3 regions of the Amycolatopsis sp. NPDC034160 genome follow, and region 3 is predicted to be linked to each of the others. Evidence: riboswitches for the same ligand, from Rfam matches in the RefSeq annotation. Region 3 holds a riboswitch; each other region holds the start of a gene.

Region 1 (7,634 bases), on a different contig from region 3:
GGCCGCGGCTGAACGCGCCGCCCGCGCCATCGGCGTCGACCCGTCGTCGGAGATGATCGCCCACTCCCGCCGCCGGTGCGGTGACAAGGTGGAACTGCGCAGCGGTACCGCGGACTGCACGGGTGAGCCGGACGAGAACGTCGACGTGGTCCTGAGCGTCAACAACGTGCAACTGTGGGAGGACAGGTCGGCCGGGTTCACCGAACTGTTCCGCGTGCTCCGGCCCGGCGGCAGGCTGCTGCTGTCGTCGCACGAGAAGTGGCTGCCGGTGTCACGGCACGAACTGGCCGACGAAGCGGCCGCTGCCGGCTTCACCGACCTGCAGACCTGGACCTGGGACCCGCCGGGGCTCGGCGCGTCCCTGGCCGCTCAACTCCGCGCGGTGAAACCCTCGACCTGACGCGGATCGGTGCGCAAGGGGTGCTCACGCGGCACCTCGACCAGCACGATCCTGGTGCCGTCCGGATCGGCGATCCACGCCTCGTCCAGGCCCCACGGTTCACGCCGTGCTTCGCGGACCGGCTCCAGCCCCTTCGAGGCGAGCTCCTCCAGCGCCGCCGTCAGGTCCCGGACCTGAAGCCACAAGGCGACGTCCGGGGTCGGACCGGTCTTCCCGGTCCCCACGATCTCGATCGACCCGTTCCCGGCGAAGAACACCGTTCCGCCGGGGAACTCCTTGTCGATGGCCAGGCCCAGGGTGTCCCGATAGAACGCCGTCGACACATCGAGGTCCTTCGGGTGGATCAGCACCCTGCTGCTCAGCACGTCCATGGCTCAATCCCTACCGGATGCGTTCAGGCCATCGCAATCGCGGTGATACCCGCCAGCACCACCACCGACCCGGCCAGCCTGCGTACGGCGTTCGCCTCCCGCAGCACCAGCCAGGCAGCCAAGCCGCCAAGGACGATGCTCAGTTCCCTCGCCGGTGCGACGAGGCTCACGGGAGCGATCTGAAGGGCGTAGAGGACCAGCAGATAGGCGACGGGCGAGAGCGCGCCGACGAGAAGGACCTCACGCTTGTGCTCGCGCCAGAGCCACGAGACCTCTTCACGGTCCTTCAGTGCGTACGGCGTCATCAGCAGGCTCTGCACGATCGCGCCGGTTCCGAAGTAGACGATCGGCGGGACACCGAGACCGGCGACCGAATGCGCGTCCCACAGCGTGTATGCGGCGATCGTGAGCCCGGTCAACAGCCCGTACACCACTCCCTTGCGGCGAGCGGCGCGATCCGTGGCATCGGCCTGCGCCGGGGACCGCCCGGTCCCGATGACCAGCACCCCGGCGACCACCAGGAACGCCCCCACCAGACCGAGTGGACCCGGCCGCTCGCCGAGCAGCACGACGGCCGCGAGTACGGAGATCAGCGGCCCGGTACCGCGGGCGAGTGGATACACGACGGACAGGTCGCCGACGGCGTAACCCCGTTGGAGGACGACTCCGTAGGTGACGTGCAACACGGCGGTGACCGCCGAGGCGAGCAACCACGTCCACTGTGGACGCTGCGGCTCCACGACCAGTGAGATCAGCATGACAGGGACGAGCAGAACCGCGGAAAGGCTGTAGTAGGCCCACACGAACCGGGCTCCACCACTGCGGATCCTCTTGGCGGCCAGGTTCCAGCCGGCGTGGATGACGGCGGCGGCGAGGACAAGGGACAGGGCGGTGGCGTTCACTGGGGACCTTCCACGTTTTCCGCGCATGCGGAAAACCCGGTCCTCCAGGCTTTTGTCCCGTCAGATGAACGGCGGCGCTTCCGGCCCCGCCGATGGTGCCGCTCGGACCAGCCCCACCCGCCCTGATTGTGTGCCTCACGGAACGGGCAGGCGGCGGAACCCTAGGCACTACGATCTTCACCGTACCGCAAGCACACGTCCGGAGGCGGCGGCGATCCGCCCCGGGACGGCTGTTAAACTTGCCCTTCATCGCCGTGTGGCATTCCGTCATGGAGGAAACCCGCGCCGCTTTCGCGAGCGCGCAGGGCCGGTCACAGCGCGGCGGTGAAACCACCGAGAGATCAAGAGGAGCGCCCCCGTGGCCAACATCAAGTCGCAGATCAAGCGCATCACCACCAACGAGAAGGCGCGTCAGCGCAACCAGGCGATCCGGTCCTCGGTGAAGACCGCGATCCGCAAGTTCCGCGAGGCCGCCGACTCCGGTGACAAGGCCAAGGCCCTGGAGCTGCAGAAGGACGCGGCCAAGAAGCTGGACAAGGCCGTCACCAAGGGCGTTCTCCACGCCAACCAGGCCGCCAACAAGAAGTCCGCGCTCGCGAAGCGCGCGAACTCTCTCTGATCGGCTTTTCGAAGGGCCCCGGCGACGCGAGTCACCGGGGCCCTTCTTCATGTTCAGCGGCTGGTGCCGTGAGCGTCGACGACCTCCAGCACAGCGCGTTCCAGCGCGTACTCCGGGTCGGCAGCGACCCCTTTGACCTCGGCGTTGAGCCGGGCGACGATCCGCATCGCGGTGGCGAGACCGTCCTGTCCCCAGCCGCGAGCCTGTCCTTGGGCCTTGCGCACCTTCCACGGCGGCATCCCCAGCTCGCCAGCCATCTGGTTCGGGTTCCCACGTCCCGCGCCGGACACCCGGGCGATCGTCCGGACCGCGTCGGCGAGGGCGTCCGCGACCAGTACGTGCGGGACGCCGAGCTGCATCGCCCAGCGCAGTGACTCCAGCGCCGCCGCCTTGTCGCCGGCGACGGCCTTCTCGGCGACGGCGAACCCGTTCACATCCGCGCGACCTCGGTGGTAGCGGCGGACCGCCTGCTCGTCGACCACTCCCCCGGAGTCCGCGACGAGCTGTGTCGCGGCCGACGACAACTCGCGCAGATCCGAGCCGACCGCGTCGATCAGCGCGAGCACGGCCGCGCCGTCGATCTTTCCGCCCACCCGCCGGACTTCGTTGCGGACAAAGGACTCTCGCTCAGCGGGCTTGGTCAGTTTCGAGCACTCGACGACCTCCGCGCCTGCCTTCTTCAAGGCCGTCGGAAGCGCCTTGGCGGCCTTGCTCCGGCCGCCTCCGCTGTGCACGACGACGAGCACGATGCCGTCGGCGGGCGCCTTGAGGTAGGCCATCACCCCGTCGGCGAGCTCTTGGGAAATGTCGTGCGCGGATTCGAGGACGATGACCCGGGCCTCGGCGAACAGTGAGGGGCTGACCATCTCCGCGAGTGCCGGGACTGTGAGGTCCGACACCCGGATCCGGCTGAGGTCCGCCGTCGGGTCGACCGCTTTGGCCGCGTCGGAAGCGCCACGGATCGCGCGTTCGATCAGCAGCTCTTCCTCACCGAGGACCAGGACCAGCGGCGATGGGGCGGAAGCTTGCGTCGTCACGGTGACGATCCTGCCACTGCTCCTCTCGTGTGCTTTGTCCGGTGATGTGTTCCGGGCACGGTGGCCCCACGCGAGCCCCATGTCGTACGGTGTTAGCGAGGCGACGCGATCATGCGCGTGCCGACAAGTGAATACCGCTCATCCAGAGGGGCAGAGGGAACGGCCCGATGAAGCCCCGGCAACCGGCGTCAGCCTGTCATCCCGCGATCGTGGGATAGCTGACGAACACGGTGCCAATTCCGGCCCGCCTCGGCGGGGCAGATGAGGAAAGGACCTCGCGATGACCGCAACCCTCGGCACGACCTCCACCACCAAGACCCCGGATCTCGGACCGGCCGTCGAACTGGTGTCGAAGGAAGAGGGACACCGGCAGCCGCTCGCCCCCGAATTCGTTTCCGCCGAGGACTTCTCGCCGCTCGAGGTCGCCTACGACTTCGGCCGCGTGCGCCGCGAGGACATCGAAGCCGGGCCGAAGAACATCTGGCGCTACAAGAAGCTCCTTCCCGTTCCCTCGAACGTCGAAGAAATCCCCAACACCGAACCCGGCGCCACCCGGCTCGTCCAGGCCGACAGGCTCGCGAAAGCGCTGGGTGTCAAGAAGATCTGGGTCAAGGACGACACCGGCAACCCCACCCACTCGTTCAAGGACCGCGTGGTCGCCGTCGCGCTCGCGGCCGCGCGCGAGTTCGGTTTCGAGGTGCTCGCCTGTCCGTCGACCGGCAACCTGGCCAACGCGGTCGCCGCGGCGGCGGCCCGCGCCGGTTGGCGGTCGGTCGTGCTGATCCCGAAGACCCTCGAACGCGCCAAGATCCTCACCACCGCCGTGTACGACGGCGACCTGATCGCGGTCGACGGCAACTACGACGACGTGAACCGGCTCGCCACCCAGCTCGCCGCGGAGCAGGAGAGCTGGGCGTTCGTGAACGTGAACGTCCGGCCCTACTACTCGGAGGGCTCCAAGACACTGGCCTTCGAGGTCGCCGAGCAGCTCGGCTGGCGCGTTCCCCCGCAAATCGTGGTGCCGATCGCCTCCGGTTCCCAGCTCACCAAGGTGGACAAGGGTTTCCGCGAGTTCGGACAGCTCGGCCTCGTCGAAGAAACGCCGTACAAGGTGTTCGGCGCGCAGGCCACCGGCTGCTCGCCCGTCTCGGCCGCGTTCCGCGCGGGCCACGACGTCGTCCAGCCGGTCAAGCCGGACACGATCGCCCGGTCGCTGGCGATCGGCAACCCGGCCGACGGCCCGTACGTCCTCGATGTGGTCAACCGCACCGGTGGAGCGATCGAAGACGTCACCGACGAAGAGGTCGTCGAAGGCATCCGGCTGCTCGCCCGTACCGAGGGCATCTTCACCGAGACCGCCGGCGGGGTCACCGTGGCGACGGCCAAGAAGCTCATCGAGACCGGCAAGCTCGACCCGGACACCGAAATCGTGCTGCTGATCACCGGTGACGGCCTCAAAACCCTCGACGCCATCGAGGACAAGGTCGGCCCGAAGGCCACCGTCAGCGCCTCGGCCGACGCGGTCCGCGAGGCACTCGGCATCTGAGTTTCCCGCGGCCCGCCTCAGGAACGAGGCGGGCCGCGGGGCTCACCCCGGCGTAGCAGGGCGAGGCCTCGCGCGTCGGTGACGACCGCGGTGTCGCCATCCGTGTCCGTCCTGGCGATCAAGGCGCCGACGGCGGCCAGATTGTCCAAAGTGGACTTGTTAGGATGACCGTAGGTGTTTCCGGCACCGACACTCACCAAGGCGACCCTCGGCGCGACGGCGTTGAGGAAATCCGGTGCCGTGTAACGGCTTCCGTGGTGGGGCACCTTCAAGATCTCGGCACGCAGATCGGTCCCCTCCGCCATCAGGTCGGTCTGTGCGGCGAGTTCGACGTCGCCGGTCAGCAGCAATCGGCCTGCCGGGGTCCCGGCGCGCAGGACGACCGAACCGTTGTTGATCACCGTTCCGTCCTGTTCGAGGACCGATCGCCGGGTGACATAACGTGGCCCCAATACCTCCAGTGACAGTCCCGGCCAGTCCATTCGTTGTCCGATTCCCAGTTCCAGCAGGGGAATCCCGCGGCGCGCGGTCTCGTCGGCGACCTGCTGCCACGCCCAAGCGGGCGCCCGTCCCGGACCCACGGCGACCGCGCCGACCGACCGGCCCTCGAAGAGGGATTCCAGACCGCCGATGTGGTCGGCGTGCAGATGGCTCAACACGATCAGCGGGAGACGGTCCACACCGAGCCTGCTCAGGCACTCGTCGACCGGTCCCGGTTCCGGGCCGGTGTCCACCAGGATCGCCCTCCCCGGCTCGGCCGTGGCGAGGACCACGGCGTCGCCCTGCCCGACGTCGCAGGCGACGGCACTCCATGACGCCGGTGGCCACGCCGGGGCGAGCACCCGCACCGGCACGAACACGAGGAGTCCGCCTGCCAAGGCGATCGCCACCAGGATCCGGGCATACCGCAGCCGGATGGCGACGAGCAGAACGACGAGCAGGCCTGCCGCCAAGAGCCCGCCCCACCAGCCACCCGGCCACTCCACGACCGCTCCCGGCGCACGGGCGCCGTGGCGGGCCACGGTGATGAGCCAACTCGCCTCGGGTTCGGTCAGGCGGACCAGCAGCCTTCCCGCCGAAGGCCACCAAGGCCCGATGACGGTGGCGAGCACACCGCACACGGTGGCCGGGGCCACCACCGGAGCGGCGAGCACGTTGGTCACCACCGAGACGAGACTGACCGATCCCGCCATCCCCGCGATGACCGGCGCCGTCATCACGAACGCGGCCAGCGGGACGGCCAGTCCCTCGGCGTACCCGGACGGCACGCCACGTCCGACCAGCCACTCGGCCCACCGCGGAGCCAGCAATACCAGCCCGGCCGTGGCCAGCACCGAAAGAGCAAACCCGAAATCGGCGGCCATGGCGGGATCGGCCACGACGAGCCCCGCCACGGCGAACCCCAGCGCGGGCAGCGCCGAACCCCGGCGGCCCAGGGCCAGCGCCAGCAATCCCACCGCGCCCATCACTCCGGCACGGAGCACGCTGGGCGCGGGTCCGGCGAGGACCACGAACCCGGCGAGCCCCGCGGCGGCCGCGGCGGCGGACGTCCGCGGCCCGACCCGGAGCACCCTCAGCAGGAGAAGGATCGAGCCACAGACGATCGCCACGTTCCCACCGCTCACGGCCATCAGGTGGGACATGCCGGAGTCCGTGAACTCACGCTCGACCCGCGGGGACAGCGCGCTCGTGTCCCCCACGACCAGCCCGGGCACCAGACCGGCCTGCTCCTCCGGGAGAACGGCGCACAGCTCCCGGAGCCCGGAGCGCAGCGATTCCGCGGCTCGCTGCCACCAGGGCGCCGGTCCGAGGGCCGACGGCGGACCTCGGACCGAGAGGACCGCGACCGTCAGTTCGGCCCCCTTGGCCGGGGCCAGCCGCCCGGATGCGGTGACCTGCTGCCCGGGCAGCAGGTCCACCCACCCCTCGGCGGGAGCGAGCAGGAGGACCCGGGCCGCGGAATCCACCCCTCGCTCGTCCACCACCACGGCGTCCACCTTCGCGGCGATGACCACCAGGCGGGTGCCCGCCCGGCGATCGGCGTATCCGGCACCGCGGACCGGACGTGGCCGCTCGGTGACCACCACCCTCATGGTGGCGTCGCTCCCCCGCGCGGCGGCGGCACGGAGGTCGTCCTGCTCGGCGGCCCGGATCCGGAGCGCCACCGGACCGGCCGTGAGGGCGCCGATGACCGCGAGCGCACCCAAGCCCGCCACCCACCGGGACGCCGTCCGGCGGGCACGGACGGCGGCGAAGATCCCGAGCACCGCGGCGACGGCACCGCAGAGCATCGTGATCCACCAGCCGCCGAGCAGCCCGGAAAGAGTGCCGAGCCAGGCCGTCGCCGCGGCCGGTATCAGCCGCAGGTCCTGCCCTCGCCACGACGCGGTGTCCACTTCGGACGGATCGGCGGACGGGTTCATCCGACGGACACCAGTTCCCGGACTTTTTTGAATTTACTTTCGCCGATCCCTTCTACTTCACGGAGTTGCTCGACCGTGGTGAACCCACCGTGCCCGGACCGCCAGTCGACGATGCGTTTCGCCATCACCTCGCCGACCCCGGGCAGGGTGTCGAGTTGCTCGGCCGTAGCCGTGTTCAGGTCGAGCTTCCCCGGTGGTGTCCCCGGTCCGGCCGCGGCCGGTCCGGGGACACCGACGGCCACCTGCTCGCCGTCGGTGAGCCGTCTGGCCAGATTCAGCCCGGTCAGATCCGTTCCGGGCCGTGGCCCACCGGCCGCCGTGAGGGCATCGGCGACC
Region 2 (7,634 bases), on a different contig from region 3:
ACCAGACGACCACCGAACGCGCCGTTCCGGACCGCGGTCCCGTCGAGTTCCTCCAGGAGCGCTAGTGCCCGTCACCGCGTTCGAGGCGAGAACCCGGCAGTTCGACCGCGCGCCCATCGGCGCCCGGGGATACCACGAACCCGCGGTCGACGCCTTCCTCGAACGCGTCGCGGCGACCCTCGACGGCGACGACGACCTCTCGGTTTCGGACGTCCACAACGTGGCGTTCGCCAAAGCGCCGCTCTCGAAACGAGGCTACGACCCGGCGGCCGTCGACGCGTTCCTCCGGGATGTGGAAGGCACGCTGGCCGGACTCTCCCAGTCCGCCGACTACTACATAGCGCCGGCTTTGGAACACACCCACATCCGCAAGCCGCTCTGGCGACGCCGCTGACCCACGGGAGGTGCGACGACGGAGCCGGGCCGGTGATGTCCACCAGCCCGACCCCTTCGTGTCAGGTGGTGGCCGCGTTCTTGGCGATCTTGTCCGCGAACTGGGTGGCCGTCGCGGCTCGTTTCACCTTGCCCGACGGCGTCTTGGGCAGACTTCCGGCCGGAAGCACGACGACCGCGAACGGCCGCATGTCGACCGCATCGCGCACTTTGGCCGCGACCTCCTTCGCCAGCGCCTTCTCGGTGTCGGGGTCCCCAGCGAGCTTCGACTCGACGACGATGGCGAACCGCTCCCGACGGCTGCCGGCGTCGATCCGCACGGCCACCGCGTTCCCCGCTCGAACCCCCTCGACCGACATGGCCGCGCGTTCGATATCGGTCGGATACAGATTCCTGCCGCCCATGATGATGACGTCCTTGTGGCGACCACAGATCACGATCATGCCGTCCACCAGGTAACCGAGGTCGCCGGTGAGCAGCCAGCCGTTCTCGTCCTGTGTCGCGAGCGGACCGTCCATCGTCAGGTACCCCGGCGTGACGGCCTCACCGCGCAGGCGGATCTCCCCGACCTGGCGCTCACCGAGAACAGTGCCCTTGTCGTCGACGATCTCAGCCTCGAGCCCATCGAGCGGTGGCCCGAGGATCGCGAACGAGCGGACGGCGTCGGTCCCGCGCCGCGGGTCGCCCTCGGGCACCGGAACCGCGCGGTTGTCCGTTTCGAGCGCATCGGCTTCGACGATGTCGAGGGTCAGCCCTGTGAACAACGGCGCGAACGAAACCGCGAGAGTCGCCTCCGCCATGCCGTACGCGGGGAAAACGCATTCGGCGGGCATCTTGAACCGTGCCCCGGCGTCCACGAACGTCTGCACAGCCGTCTCATCGATCGGCTCGGCACCGTTCAGCGCGATCCGAAGCTTCGAGAGGTCATAGGCGTCGTCATCGTCGACACGCGCCATCCGCTTTCCCACGATCGCGTACGCGAAGTTCGGCGCGGCCGTGGTCGTCCCGTTGTACTTGCTGATCAGCTGAGGCCAGATCAACGGCCCCGACAGGAACTCGAGCGGCGTGATCTTGACCAGTTCGACGCCGAAGGTCATCGGAACGGTCAGGAACCCGACCATCCCCATGTCGTGGAAGGTGGGGAGCCAGGAAACCATCACATCGACGTCGAAATCGAACTCGGCGCGGTCGACCATCGCCTTGACGTTCGAGTAGAGGTTTCCGTAGGTGATCTGAACGGCTTTCGGGTCCGCCGTCGACCCACTGGTCAGCTGCAGGAGCGCGGTGTCGGATTCGGCCGTCGGAACGGGCTCGGCCAGCGGTTCGGCCTCAAGCAGCTCGGTGATCACCTGGAAGGCGATGCCATGCTCGGTGAGCACCGGCGCCAGCTGATCGAACGGCTCACCGAGCAGAACCAGACCGGATCCGATCATCCGCAGCACGCGAACGGTGTCCTCGGCCCATTCGGCCAGGTCAGTGCGCTGGGTGGGCTGGTGCAGCATCGTCACGCTGCCACCGGCGAGCCATACGGCCTGCACCGTCGGCGCGATCAACGATGGCGCCGCCGCCAGGACCGCGACCGCCTTGCCCGGCTCCAGCCCGCCGGCGACCAGGCCACCGGCCACCCGCTTGGCCTGCTCGTGAATTTCGGCCCAGGTACGCCGAACCGGCTCCTTGGGCTCACCCGTGACCATTCCCCGCTGCTGACCCCGCCCCGCCGCGGTGGCGACGAGCGTGTCCACGAACCGACTCATGCGCGTCACATTACTGTCCGCCCTGGAACGCCCGCTCGCCGTCGAGTGAACTCACTCGGCCGCTTCGGAGGTCTCGAGCCACTGGGCCTCGACCTCCTCCTTTTCCGTTTCGACGGCTTTCAGTTCGGTGTTGAGCTCGATGAGCTTCGTCGGATCGGTCGCCGCGGCGAGCAGTGCCGCGTGCAGCTTCCCTTCCTTGGCGTGCAACTGATCGAGCTTGCGCTCGAGGCGGGACAGCTCCTTCTGCGCCGCTCGCTGTTCCGCGGCACTCTTCTTGGGCTCGGACGCCTGCCCGCTGCCCGACTTCCTGTCGGCACTGGCCTTCGCCAGGCTCTTGACCCGCCGTTCGAGGTACTCCTCGATACCGCCCGGCAGATGGGTCACGTGCCCGTCGCCGAACAAGGCGACGATGGTGTCGCAGACACGTTCCACCAGGTACCGGTCGTGTGAAACGACGACGAGGCTGCCCGGCCACGAGTCGAGCAGGTCTTCCAGCTGCTGCAAAGTGTCGATATCCAGGTCGTTCGTCGGTTCGTCGAGCAGCAGCACGTTGGGTTCGGCCATCAGGAGCCGGCACAGCTGCAGCCGACGGCGTTCACCACCGGAAAGGTCTTCGACCGGGGTCCACTGCCTCGCCGCGGGGAAACCCAGCTTTTCGGCCAGCTGCGAAGCGGAAAGCTCCTGCTTGCCGAACACGACGCGTCCGGAGATCTCTTCGATCGCCTGCAGGACACGCAGGTCGCCCGGCAGGTCGTCGAGTTCCTGCCGAAGGTGCGCGAGGCTGACCGTCTTTCCCTCGATGCGGCGCCCCGTCTCGGGCTCCTTGTCGCCGCCGAGCAGCTTGAGCAACGTCGTCTTGCCCGACCCGTTGACGCCGACCAACCCGATCCGGTCGCCGGGCCCGATCCGCCACGTGACGTGGTCGAGCAGCGTGCGGTCGCCGGCGGTCAGGGTGGCGTCCTCGATTTCCAGGACGGTCTTCCCCAGCCGTCGCCGCGCGAACGTCTGCAGTTCGACCGAGTCACGCGGCTCCGGGACATCGGAGATCAGCGCCTCCGCCGCTTCGACTCGGTAACGCGGCTTCGAAGTCCTGGCCTGTGGGCCGCGCCGCAGCCACGCGAGTTCCTTGCGCGCCAGGTTCTGCCGCTTCTCCTCGGCTGTCGCCGCCAACCTCGCCCGCTCCGCCCGCGCGAAGATCCAGTCCGCGTAGCCACCTTCGTACTGTTCGACGCGACCGTTGGCGACCTCCCAGGTCACACTCGCGACCGTGTCGAGGAACCACCGGTCGTGGGTGACGACCACGACCGCGATCTTGCGGTTGAGCAGGTGATCCGCCAGCCAGCGCACACCTTCGACGTCCAAGTGGTTCGTCGGCTCGTCGAGCACCACGAGGTCCAGCTCGCCGGTGAGAGCCGCGGCCAGCGCGACTCGGCGCCGTTCACCGCCGGACAGGTTCGCCGTCGGGGTGTCGACACCGAGAGCGGTGATCCCCAAACCGTCCATAATGGACCTGACTCGCGCGTCGGCGGCCCATTCGTGCTCCGCGCCGTATCGCTCAAGCACGACGTCGCCGATGGTGCTGCCACCGGGAAGTTCGGTGCGCTGGGTAACGACAGCCATCCGCAGGCCACGGACATGACTCACCCGCCCCGCGTCCGGCTCACTGAGCCCCGCGAGGACTTCCAGCAATGTCGTCTTCCCGCCTCCGTTGAGGCCGACGACGCCGACGCGCTGTCCCTCCGCCACACCAAGCGAAACACCGTCGAGCAGCGGGCGCACCCCGTAGGACTTGCTCACCGACTCCAGGTTGACCAAGTTGGCCATGCCTCAGCCGATCCTTTCCAAAAAGCTTGCACCACAAGGAAATTGATAGACGTCCAGCCGGACATCCTCACGCGTGTACTCGAGGCGGCGCCGGTCGCGGCGCGTCATCCCCACCGACCAGCCGGGCGCCGGGAACCGGCCCGTGCGCGACCCGAACCGTCCGGCACACTCCCGCACCGGACAACTCCGCGGCGACCTCGACCGCCGACTGCGCGTCCTCGCAGAGGAACGCGCAGGTCGGCCCGGAGCCGGAGACGGTACCCGCGAGTGCCCCCGCGTTGACTCCCGCCCGCAAGGTGCGCCGCAGTCCAGGACGCAACGAGACGGCGGCCGCCTGCAGGTCGTTGCCCAGGAGAAGAGCCAGCTGCCGAGGGTCGCCCGACGCCAGCGCTTCGACCACCGGAGTATGGGAACCGATCCGCGGCGGGTCGCCCTCTTCGCGCAACCTGTCCAGTTCGCCGAACACACGCGGGGTCGAAAGACCACGCTGGTCGAACGCCAATACCCAGTGGAAGGTGTGCCGCGACAGGACCGGCACCAGTTGCTCACCTCGACCTGTCCCCAGCGCGGTCCCACCGTAGAGCGCGAAGGGGACGTCGCTGCCGAGCTTGGCTGCGATACCAGCCAGTTCGTCGCGGGAGATGTCGAGTTTCCAAAGCGACGCGAGTCCGACCAGGGTCGCGGCCGCGTCAGCGCTGCCCCCGGCCATCCCGCCGGCGACCGGGATGCCTTTGCGAAGCACCACGCGAACCTTGGATTCGCCTTCCGTCTTGCCCACATGAGCCGCCAACGCTTGCGCGGCCTTCCATGCCAGGTTGTTGGCCCCGGTCGGCACGGAACCTTCCCCCTCGCCATAGACCTCGACACCCGGGTCTTCGGTGACCGCCACGGTCACCTCGTCGGTCAGGGAAAGCGCCTGGAACACGGTCACCAGCTCGTGGTAGCCGTCCGGACGTACGTCACCGACCGACAGGTGCAGGTTGACCTTGGCGGGAACCCTGACGGTGACTGGAGGCGGTACGACGGCGAGCACGAGCCAAGCCTACGTGGCCGCCCCACTTGTGCTGCCACCAGGAGAAAGAGAACAGGACGAGTCAGACATGAACTCGCCGCCCTGGACGGATTCCGTCCAGGGCGGCGAGTTCGGGAAGAAATCAGGCGGCGACGCCCTGCGGTCCGCGAACCGGGTGGGTCACGTGGCCGCCGCGTTCGGCGATCCAGGCGAGCGCGGCGTCCGCGTGCTCACCGCGCACGCCGAGGCGGAACCGGCCGACCGGCGTGTCGCCGATGCGGGTCAGACCGCCCCCGATGGTGGCGAGTTCGACGTCGAAGCGACCGGCGGCCTCGGGCAACAGGGCGCCGACCGACGCGAAGCCGACGAGCACGACGTCCACCGCGCGGTCGTACTTCGAGGCCTGAGCCCGGCTGGTTTCGATCGAGGGAAGCAGCGCCTGCGCGGTCCGGCTGTTCGGGTCGGAGACCAAGTCGAGCACGGTCCCACGCTCGATGATCGCACCGGCTTCGAGCACCGCCACGTCATCGCAGACACGGCGAACCACGCCGGCGTCAGGTGTGGTGAGCAGCACGGTCACGCCGAGCTCGGCGCGCGCACGGTCGAGCACGGTCAACACCGCGCCGGACTCCTCCGGCCGCACACCCGCGGTCGGGTCGTCGGCCAGAAGCACGGACGGCCCGGCGGCCAAGGCCTTGGCGATCGCCACCCGGCGCAGCTGCCCCTCGGACAGTTCACTCGGCCGCTGACCTGCTCGCGGCGTGAGTCCGACCAGGTCGAGCAGGTTGCCCACCCGGTTTCGGCGCTGCGGTCCATCGAGGCCGAGCTGCTCGAGCGGCGAGGCGATGTTGCCGGCAATGGTGCGCTCCGCGAGCAACTCCGACTTGGTGCTCACGACACCGACCTGGCGGCGAATCTCGCGCAGGCGGCGTCCGTCCAGAGTGCCGGTGTTGAGACCGTCGAGCCGGACGACGCCCCGGTCAGGACGCTCCTGCAGCCCGATGCAACGAGCGAGGGTCGACTTGCCGGAGCCGGCCGGACCGACGACTCCGAACAACGAGCCGGCTTGGATGTCCACGCTGACGTCGCGCAGGGCGACGACGGGATTTCCGTTGAGGGGGAAAGACTTGGACAAGTTTTCGACAGTGATCACGAAAGGCTCCATGCGCATGGGGCGCCGCTTCTTTCGAGCGCGCCAACCGTCACCGATTGACCGTCCAGACCGGACGGATTTCAGAGGTAAGGGAAAGACTCAGGCAGTAACGGTGGAGCGTCGACACGCACTTACCGTGCGGCGACCTTCATCGACGACACGTCGCCTGGTCAGCAGGAGCGGGTGGGTGACCCTGTTCATTAGGCACAGCCTCCATCGGTCCTGGCGGTAGCACCTGCCCTGTGGAGGGTGGTTGCTGCGACTTCGGCGAGCCAGGTCTCTCAGTCGCTCGGGATGGCCCACTGAGTAAAACCGATCCCACTGGATGAAAGCAAGCGCGTAGGCGCAGATCACACGTCTGGTCGCGTCCATACTACAGGATTGACTGTCCATACTATGAGACAGCGGCAGCGATTCCAGATCTACGTCAAGGTCTCTGCCTGCTAAGACAGGCTAGGGCAGCGCAGATCGAGAAGAAGGTTTATGCCGTCGTGCCGACCTCGGCTGGCATCTGGGCGGCGCCCGTCATGACCACCCGCTGGTCACTCGGCCGCAGCGGCGATCCGAGCGAATTGATGAACATCCAACTGCTCGCCACGGGCTTTGGGGTCGACACCCGCCTTCTCGAGCAACTCCCCCGCGCGTTCGGCGGAACCGGCCCATGACGCCAACGCCGCGCGCAAAGTCTTTCGCCGCTGCGAGAAGGCGGCGTCGACGACCGCGAACAGCCGCTGCCTGTCCACGGACCACACCAAGTCGCCACGTTCGAAGGCGACCAATGCGGAATCCACATTCGGCACCGGCCAGAACACCGACCGGGGCACCGCGGCGACTTTGCGCGCCTTCCCGTACCACGCCAGCTTGACACTGGGCACGCCGTAAGTCCGGCTTCCCGGCCCGGCGGCCATCCGGTCCGCGACCTCGGTCTGGACCATCACGAGACCACTGGTCAGCGACGGCAGCTCGGCGAGTAGGTGAAGAACGACGGGAACGGCGACGTTGTACGGGAGATTCGCGACAAGCGCCGTGGGCCGTTCAGGCAGGTCCTCCGCTTTGATCCGCAGAGCGTCCGCCCCGACGACCGTCAGTCTTTCGGCCCCACCTCGCCCGGCCACCGTGTCCGGCAACCGCCCGGCCAGGACGGGATCGATCTCGACCGCGACGACCTTGGCGCCGGTCGCGAGCAGACCGAGCGTCAACGAGCCGAGCCCCGGTCCGACTTCCAGCACGACGTCGTCTTCGCCGACTCCCGAAAGGTCGACGATACGGCGCACGGTGTTCGGATCGTGCACGAAATTCTGGCCGAGCTTCTTGGTCGGACGTACGTCCAGCTCGGCCGCCAACGCCCTGATCTCCGCAGGCCCGAGCAGTTCAGTCACCTGACGATCGTAGCCAGCCCCGGCGGGCCGCGATTGGCCGGTGGACGACGTCGCACTCGAAGGCGAGAAAGTCTGGCCGGGGCGCATCAACGGCGTCCGGCTCCGCTCCCCCTCAACTC
Region 3 (7,634 bases):
CACTGGTGCTGGGGAATTCGAAGCTGCCGCACCGCTCGGACACGCTTTCCTTCGCCGAAGGGCTCGGCTGGCTCGCGCAGATCGGGCTGTTCGTGCTGCTGGGCCTGTTCGCCTCGCCGAGCAGGATCCTGGAGAGCCTGGTCCAGGGGCTGGTGGCGGGCGCGGTCGTGTTGTTGCTGGCTCGTCCGCTGTCGGTGGTGCTGTCGGCGCTGCCGTTCAAGATCCCATGGCGAGAACAGGTGTTCCTGTCCTGGGCAGGCTTGCGCGGGGCGGTCCCGATCGTGCTCGCGCTGATCCCGCTGTCGTCCGGGGTGCCTGGCGCGCAGGAACTCGTCGACGCGGTGTTCGTGCTGGTCATCGTGCTGACCCTGCTCCAAGGCGCGACCTTGACCCCGCTCGCCAAGGCGCTCGGGCTGGCACAGCACTCCGAAGCACACGAGATCGACGTCGACTCCGCCCCGCTCGACGAGATGGGCGCCGAGCTGCTGCAGGTCCGTATCCATCCCGGGTCCAAGATGCACGGCGTCTACCTGGCGGAACTGCGGCTTCCGGTGGGGGCGACGATCAGCCTGCTCGTCCGCGACGGCACCGGGTTCACGCCCAACAAGAACACCCGGCTCCAGGAACGGGATCAGTTACTCGTAGTGACCACCTCTGAAGCACGTGACGGTGCCGAACGACGGCTTCGTGCCGTCGACCGGGCCGGTCGCCTCGCCAGGTGGAAGGGCGAATCCGGCCAGTAGGTCACGAACCCGTACCAGCCGTTCGTCGGTGGATCTCAGAAAATTCGTCACAGGTTATTCCTTTTTGTACTCCTTTTAGATTATTTTCCCGGCAATCCATTCCGTCGAATGGGTGAATGTCACGGGTTAGGGAGTACGCAAGGTGACGAAACTTCGTGCGCAGTTCGCCGGTCTGGGGGGCGCAACCGTTCTCGTAGGGGTGGTCCTGTCGGCACCCGCGTCGGCCGCGGGGGCGTTCCCGGCGTTCGGCTTGCCGTTCGACACCGGCCAGTCGGTCTACTCGGCGGGGATCCACTCGGACAACGGCACCTCCGGCGTGAAGAACGCCATCGACTTCAGCCCGGGAGACGAGACCGTCCGCGTTCCGCTGGCGGGCACCGTCCGGATCCAGCACTGCGACGGCGGTGACTGGGTGACCGTCGACCACGACGGCGGCTGGCGGACCGGGTACTACCACCTCGAGGGCATTTCGGTCACCGATGGCCAGCGGGTCGTCCCCGGTGACACCCTCGGCCGGACCGGGAACGCGCTGCCCTGCGGCGGCAGCAGCACCGGTGCGCACGTGCACTTCACCCTGTGGACGCTGCCCACGGCCGCCAAGGGCGGCGACTCCCGCGACTTCGGCGTCGGCGCGGGCAACTGGAACGGGCTGTCCTACGACGAGGTCTCGACCAAGGTCGCCGAGGCGTACGGCGAAGCGATCGACGGCAAGACCTTCGGCGGCTGGCAGTTCACGGCGGGCGCAGATCAGTACTCGGGTACCGCCACCGAGGTCGCCTCCCGCTCCGTCGTTTCCCTGCCCGGCCGGTTCCGCGTCTGACCTCCCGCAGGGGTTCTTCTCGCTTGCGGAGTACGTGAGCGGCGTCTCAACATGCGGGCAAGGGGTGGCTCGATCGCCGGGGCATCCGCTAACTTCGTCCGTAGGTCACGAGTGTCAGCGTCAAGCCCCGGCTAGCTGACCGGCAACCCTCCTTCCGCGGTGGGGTGCCCCGGGTGAGGACCTGGCTCGTCGCGCGGTGCGACGGGCAAGCGCGGGATCCTCGTCGGGTCCCCTGGCCCGGAGGATGACGATGACCCTCGCTCTCGAACGCACCAGCACCCCCGCCACTGTCGCGGAAACCGTTGCCCCGCACGAAATCCCGGCCGTCGCCTGCGCCGAACTGCGGGTCCCGCTGGTCACCGGCGGCGACATCGGCTACGCCAACCTCGACCACGCGGCGAGCGCCCCTTGCCTGGACAAGGTGCGCGACGCGGTCGACGAGTTCCTGCCCTGGTACGCCAGCGTGCACCGCGGCGCCGGGTTCGCCTCGCAGGTCTCCACCAAACTCTACGAGCGCACGCGCGGAATCCTGCGGAAGTTCGTCGACGCCCGATCGACCGACACCGTCGTGTTCACCCGCAACACCACCGATTCCTTCAACCTGCTCGCCCGCAGCCTGCCGAAGCACACGTCAGTCGTCGTTTTCGACACCGACCACCACGCCGCGCTGCTGCCATGGAAGGGGCCGAACGTCCGCCGGATCAAGACGCCACGCACCCGCCTCGCCGCGGTGTCCGCTGTGGACGAAGCACTCGCGGACTGCCCGCAGGGCCCGCGACTGGTCGTCGTCACCGGCGCGTCCAATGTGACCGGGGAACTGTTGCCGGTCAAGGAGATCGCCGCCGTCGCACGACGGCACGGCGCTCGGATCGCCCTCGACGCCGCGCAGCTCGCGCCGCACCGCCGGATCTCCGTGCGCGAGCTGGACGTCGACTACATCGCGCTGTCGGGGCACAAGCTGTACGCGCCGTTCGGTGCCGGTGCGCTGATCGGGCGCGCCGATTGGCTGCGCGCCGCCCAGCCGTACCTCGCCGGAGGCGGTGCGACGAAGCTCGTCACCCGCGATTCCGACGACCTCGGTGTCGTCTGGAACGCCGGCGCCGAGCGGCACGAAGCCGGTTCCCCCAACACCGTCGGCGTCTACGCCCTCGGTGTCGCCTGCGAGACGCTGGCCGGGAACTGGGAAGCGGTCGTCGCCCACGAGGACGAACTGCTGGCTCGGCTGCGGCGCGGTCTCGCCGGTGTCCCCGGCTTCGCCGAGCTGCGGTTGTTCGACGCGCCGGTCGACCGGGTCGGCACGCTGAGCTTCGTCGTCGACGGCTTCGAGCCAGGTTGGCTCGCCGCGGTCCTGTCCGCGGAGTACGGCATCGGTGTGCGGGACGGCGCGTTCTGCGCGCATATCGCGACGAAGCGGCTGATCTCCGCCGCCGGTTCGGCCGGCCAGCAGGCCCTCCGCGTCAGCCTCGGCCTCGGCAGCACCGCCGAGCACGTGGACCGGCTCGTGCTGGCGCTGCGTCAGATCGTCGCCCGCGGCGCCCGCTGGCAGTACGAGAAGCCGGAGGGCCGCTGGGTGCCGGAGAACGACCCGCGGGAGCTTCCCCCGTTCTGCGCCTGACCCACTACCCTCTGTCCGCATGGGGAACGAGCGACCGCGTTACTGGTTTCCGTTGGCGCTGCTGGGGTTCGCCCAGCTGATCGTGGTGGCGCTGTCGTTCGGCCCGCCGTGGTCGGAGGGCTGGTTCGCCTACGCGCCCGCCGGAAACGACCAGCAGTTCCTGACCCAACACCTGTATGGCGTGGAGATGAGCCGCGAAAACGTGGTCGCGTTGAACGCGTCGTTCTCCGGCGTCGGCCGGAACGACGGCTGGCTGTTCGCCGTGCTCGCGGCCTACCTCGGCACCGTGCTCTTCTACGCGATCAAGGCCAGGCGGGCGGGGAACGGCCCGCGGTGGTGGAAGGTGCTCGCGCTCGCCGTCGGCGGACTGGCCGGCATCGTGCTGGCGGATCTGGTCGGCTACTGGGAATTCGACATGGACGGCGACGCGCGGAGCGCGGTCCTGCTGTCACTCGGGCTGGTCTCGCTCGCCTGGCTGGACCGCAGCGTGCTGATGCTGGTCGTGGCCGCGGCGTTCGTGCTCTGCGCGGTCGTCCTCGCCCAAGGACAGCTCGCGCTGCTGCTGTCGTCGCTGGTCGTGCTCGCCGGGGCGTTCGCGGCGCTGCTGAGCAGGCCGAAGGCGGCCGCCGGACAGACCTGAGCACGCTCCGTGGAGAATGGGGGAGTGAGTACAGAGCCCCCCGCGCCGCAGGACGACTCCGCGGAACCGGACGCCGCTCCGGCCGAGACCGCGCCACCGTCGCCGCCGTTGCCCAAGAAGCGCGTCGCCGTGGTGTTCGCCGTCGCCGCCGTGCTGTGGGGTATCGATCTCCTCACCAAGCAGCTCGCCGTGTCCACGCTTGAGGGCAAGCAGCCGGTCGAGTTCCTCGGTGGGCTCGTGTACTTCCAGCTGGTGCGCAACCCCGGCGCCGCCTTCTCGATGGCGACCGGGCTGACCTGGGTGCTCGCGCTGGTCGCGGCCGCGGTCGTGGTCGCCATCGTCTGGCTGGCACGGCGGCTGCGCTCGGTAGGCTGGGCGATCGGCCTCGGTCTCGTGCTGGCGGGCGCGCTCGGCAACCTGACCGACCGGATCTTCCGCGCACCGGGCCCGCTGCAGGGGCACGTCGTCGACATGATCTCCGCGTTCGCGCCGAACGGGCAGGGCTGGGCGATCTTCAACGTCGCCGACTCCGCCATCTGCGTCGGCGGCGTGCTCATCGTCATCCTTTCCCTGCTGGGCAAGGACTACGACGGAACATCTACAAAGGACAAGAAGAAGGCGGCAACAGAATGAGCGCGCGCATGCTGCCCGTTCCCGACGGGCTCGACGGAATGCGCGTCGACGCGGGGCTGGCGAAACTGCTGGGACTTTCCCGCACGGTCGTGGCGGAGCTGGCCGAATCCGGAGAGATCCTGCTCGACGGCAGGCCCGCCGGGAAGTCGGACCGGCTGGCCGCCGGCGGACTGCTCGAAGTGACGCTGCCCGATCCGGCCTCGCCGATCGAGGTCGTCGCGGAGCCCGTCGAAGGTATGAAGATCCTGCACGACGACGACGACATCGTGGTGATCTCGAAGCCGGTCGGCGTCGCCGTGCACCCGAGCCCCGGCTGGACCGGGCCGACCGTGGTCGGCGGGCTCGCCGCCAGTGGGCTGCGGATCTCGACCTCCGGCGCGGCCGAACGCCAGGGTGTCGTGCACCGGCTGGACGCGGGCACCACCGGCGTGATGGTGGTGGCCAAGAGCGAGCACGCGTACACCGTGCTGAAGCGGGCGTTCAAGGAACGCACCGTCGACAAGGGCTACCACGCCATCGTCCAGGGGCACCCGGATCCGACGCGCGGCACCATCGACGCGCCGATCGACCGGCACCCCCGGCACGACTACAAGTTCGCCGTCGTCCAGGGCGGGCGGCCCAGCGTCACGCACTACGAGGTCGTCGAGGCCTTCCGTGCCGCGTCGCTCACCCAGATCAAGCTGGAGACCGGGCGCACGCACCAGATCCGCGTGCACTTTTCGGCGCTCAAGCACCCGTGCGTCGGTGACCTGACCTACGGAGCCGACCCGGTGCTGGCGCGCAAGCTCGGGCTGTCCCGGCAGTGGCTGCACGCGAAGACGCTCGGCTTCGCCCACCCCGCCGACGGGCGCTGGGTCGAGTTCGAGTCGGAGTATCCGGACGACCTGGCCAACGCGCTGCGCATCCTCCAGGACGAGAACTAGCCCTGATTCGCATTGAGAGGACTAAACGCGGTTCTTGCCCACGCAACGACCGCGTTCAGTCCTCTCAATGCGGTCTAGTCGTCGATCGTCCAAGTGATGGTGCGCTCGTCCGGTTCCGGGCGGGGTGACCACCGGACGGCGACCACGCGGGTGGCGTCCGGCAGTACGTAGACGGTGTGGCCGCCAAGAGTCTCCCCGGGCCGGACGCCGATCTTGTGCGGCGGACGCGAGGTCAGGGAGACCGGTGCCTTCGCGATCGGCTTGCCGTCGGCGGTGAGCAGTTCGAGGTAGTTGTCCGGTAGCGACACGAACGGGGTGTTCCCGCGGTTGGTGATCTCGGTGTGCACCACGACCGACCGTTCACCGGCCTCCAGCGAGTAGCCCGCCGCGCTGAACAGGTAATCCGCCGGATCCTGGACCTCGAGCAACTGGACGGCGAGCTGCTCGCCCTCCAGCCCTTGGGTCTCCATGACGTCGCCTGTCCGGCCCTTCTTGCCTTCCGGGGCCTGCCGCGGCGCGGCCTGCGGCTCGTCGCCGCGGGCCCAGGACGCGGTCTGCGGGACACCCCAGGTGCTCATCACCGGATCGGGCGGCGGCATCGGGGGCGCGAACTGCTGCGGCGGTGGACCGGGAGGACGCTGCTGAGGCGGTGCCATCGGCTGACGGACCGGGGCCGACGGCGGTCCGGGATAGCGGCCCGACGGCGTGCCGTACACGTTGTACGGTCCCGACGGCGTTCCCTGGACGTTGTACGGACCAGAGGGCGTGCCCTGGACGTTGTACGGACCGGACGGGGTGCCCTGGACGTTGTGCGGCCCGGAGTGGCCCGGCGGACGCTGTTGCTGTTGAGGCTGTGGTGGCTGCTGCGCCCAAGACGGCGGCGAACTCGCGATGGCGGCCCGCAGCCCGTTCGGGTCGCTCTCCACGCCGACGAGCAGCGGCAATCCGCTCCCGGAGAGGGCGACCAGCCGGTACGCGACCTCGCGCGGATCCATGCCGACCTTGGCCGCGAGTTCGTGCACGGCCGCCTTGCCCATGTCCGCGAGGGCGGCGAGCAGTCGGGTATCCACGGGATCGGTCACGGCCACGTCCGGGAACGCTACCGCCTCGCCTCCGGCGCCGTGCGAAGGCCGTCCGCGTGCCGCGAAACCCGGCTTCGGTAGGACGTGCTCTCCATTAGGGTCGGGGATACCGCCTCCACCGATCCCCTGGGGAACAAACATGAGCGAAGTCTCCGCCCTCGCCGACGAGTTCGTCGAAGCCCTCTTCGACGCCGAGCCGGTCATGCCCGCCTTGCAGGGCTTCCGTCCGGAATCGACCGGCCTCACCGACCTCAGCGAGGCAGCGGGAGACGCCTTCCGCGCGAAGCTGGCCGGTCTCGCCGAGCGGGCCGAAGCCCTCGGCACCGACGGACTGAGCGCGGAGGAGAAGACCACCCGGGACGTCCTGATCGCGATGGCGCGGGCGAGGATCGCGCTGCTGGATTCGCGGTTCGTCGAATTCACCGTCAGCGACCTGTTCGTCTCGCCCGCCGCCGAGGTGCTCACCGTGCTGCCGATGATGTCGGTCGGCACGGGCGCGCAGGCGGAAGCCCATCTCGGGCGGATCGCCGCCATCCCGGAGTACCTGCGCCAGGCCGCGCAGCGGCATCGTGACGGCGTGGCCCGCGGCCTGGTCCCGGTCGCCTACCTCGTCGACGCCGCCGTCGCCTACCTCGACCGTCACCTCGCCGAGCCGTCGGCCGATCCGCTGCTGCGCCAGCCCGCGCCCGACGACGACTTCGAAACCCGCCGCGCCGACCTGCTGCGCGACGTCGTCCGGCCGGCGATCGCCGAGTACCGCGAGGTGCTCGCGAAGGAGATCGCCCCGCACGGCCGTCCCGAGGACAAACCCGGCGTCTGCTGGCTGCCCGACGGTGAGCGCATCTACGCCCTGCTCGCCGAAATGCACACCACGACCGTCCGCACCCCGCGTGAGCTGCACCAGACCGGGCTCGACGTGATCGCGAGCCTCGCCGCCGAGTACCGCGAGTACGGCTCCCGCGTCTTCGGCACGACCGACCTCGCCGAGATCTTCACCAAGCTCCGCACCGATCCGGCCCTGCGCTGGTCCAGCGCCGACGAACTGCTCGACTCCGCCCGCGCGGCCATCACCAGGGCCGAGGCCGAGGCGCCGAAGTGGTTCGGCCGGATCCCGCCGCAGCCGTGGACGGTCGAGCCGGTCCCCGCCGAATCCGCGCCCGGCGCGCCCGCCGCGTACT

The links. Region 3 has a riboswitch for S-adenosylmethionine ahead of ACZ54P_RS18425 (aminotransferase class V-fold PLP-dependent enzyme). Riboswitches for the same ligand answer to the same signal wherever they lie in the genome.
Region 1: another riboswitch for S-adenosylmethionine. It lies ahead of thrC (threonine synthase); the one in region 3 lies ahead of ACZ54P_RS18425 (aminotransferase class V-fold PLP-dependent enzyme).
Region 2: another riboswitch for S-adenosylmethionine. It lies ahead of ACZ54P_RS17310 (methionine ABC transporter ATP-binding protein); the one in region 3 lies ahead of ACZ54P_RS18425 (aminotransferase class V-fold PLP-dependent enzyme).

The regions. Positions count from the first base shown of each region.
Region 1 is NZ_JBVISU010000012.1:36,786-44,419, reverse strand. Features, by position in the region: gene ACZ54P_RS23370 (class I SAM-dependent methyltransferase) at 1-400, shown strand, start outside; gene ACZ54P_RS23365 (VOC family protein) at 370-771, opposite strand; gene ACZ54P_RS23360 (EamA family transporter) at 795-1,700, opposite strand; gene rpsT (30S ribosomal protein S20) at 2,032-2,292, shown strand; gene holA (DNA polymerase III subunit delta) at 2,346-3,329, opposite strand; SAM riboswitch class I at 3,465-3,597, shown strand; gene thrC (threonine synthase) at 3,610-4,875, shown strand; gene ACZ54P_RS23340 (ComEC/Rec2 family competence protein) at 4,893-7,298, opposite strand; gene ACZ54P_RS23335 (ComEA family DNA-binding protein) at 7,295-7,634, opposite strand, start outside.
Region 2 is NZ_JBVISU010000007.1:191,188-198,821, forward strand. Features, by position in the region: gene ACZ54P_RS17285 (DivIVA domain-containing protein) at 1-65, shown strand, start outside; gene ACZ54P_RS17290 (DivIVA domain-containing protein) at 65-394, shown strand; gene ACZ54P_RS17295 (fatty acyl-AMP ligase) at 456-2,147, opposite strand; gene ACZ54P_RS17300 (ABC-F family ATP-binding cassette domain-containing protein) at 2,199-3,971, opposite strand; gene ACZ54P_RS17305 (4-(cytidine 5'-diphospho)-2-C-methyl-D-erythritol kinase) at 4,039-5,004, opposite strand; gene ACZ54P_RS17310 (methionine ABC transporter ATP-binding protein) at 5,126-6,136, opposite strand; SAM riboswitch class I at 6,347-6,437, opposite strand; gene rsmA (16S rRNA (adenine(1518)-N(6)/adenine(1519)-N(6))-dimethyltransferase RsmA) at 6,679-7,515, opposite strand.
Region 3 is NZ_JBVISU010000008.1:116,341-123,974, reverse strand. Features, by position in the region: gene ACZ54P_RS18435 (potassium/proton antiporter) at 1-743, shown strand, start outside; gene ACZ54P_RS18430 (M23 family metallopeptidase) at 886-1,563, shown strand; SAM riboswitch class IV at 1,667-1,781, shown strand; gene ACZ54P_RS18425 (aminotransferase class V-fold PLP-dependent enzyme) at 1,814-3,178, shown strand; gene ACZ54P_RS18420 (hypothetical protein) at 3,198-3,818, shown strand; gene lspA (signal peptidase II) at 3,843-4,451, shown strand; gene ACZ54P_RS18410 (RluA family pseudouridine synthase) at 4,448-5,374, shown strand; gene ACZ54P_RS18405 (AsnC family protein) at 5,449-6,462, opposite strand; gene ACZ54P_RS18400 (DUF885 domain-containing protein) at 6,596-7,634, shown strand, end outside.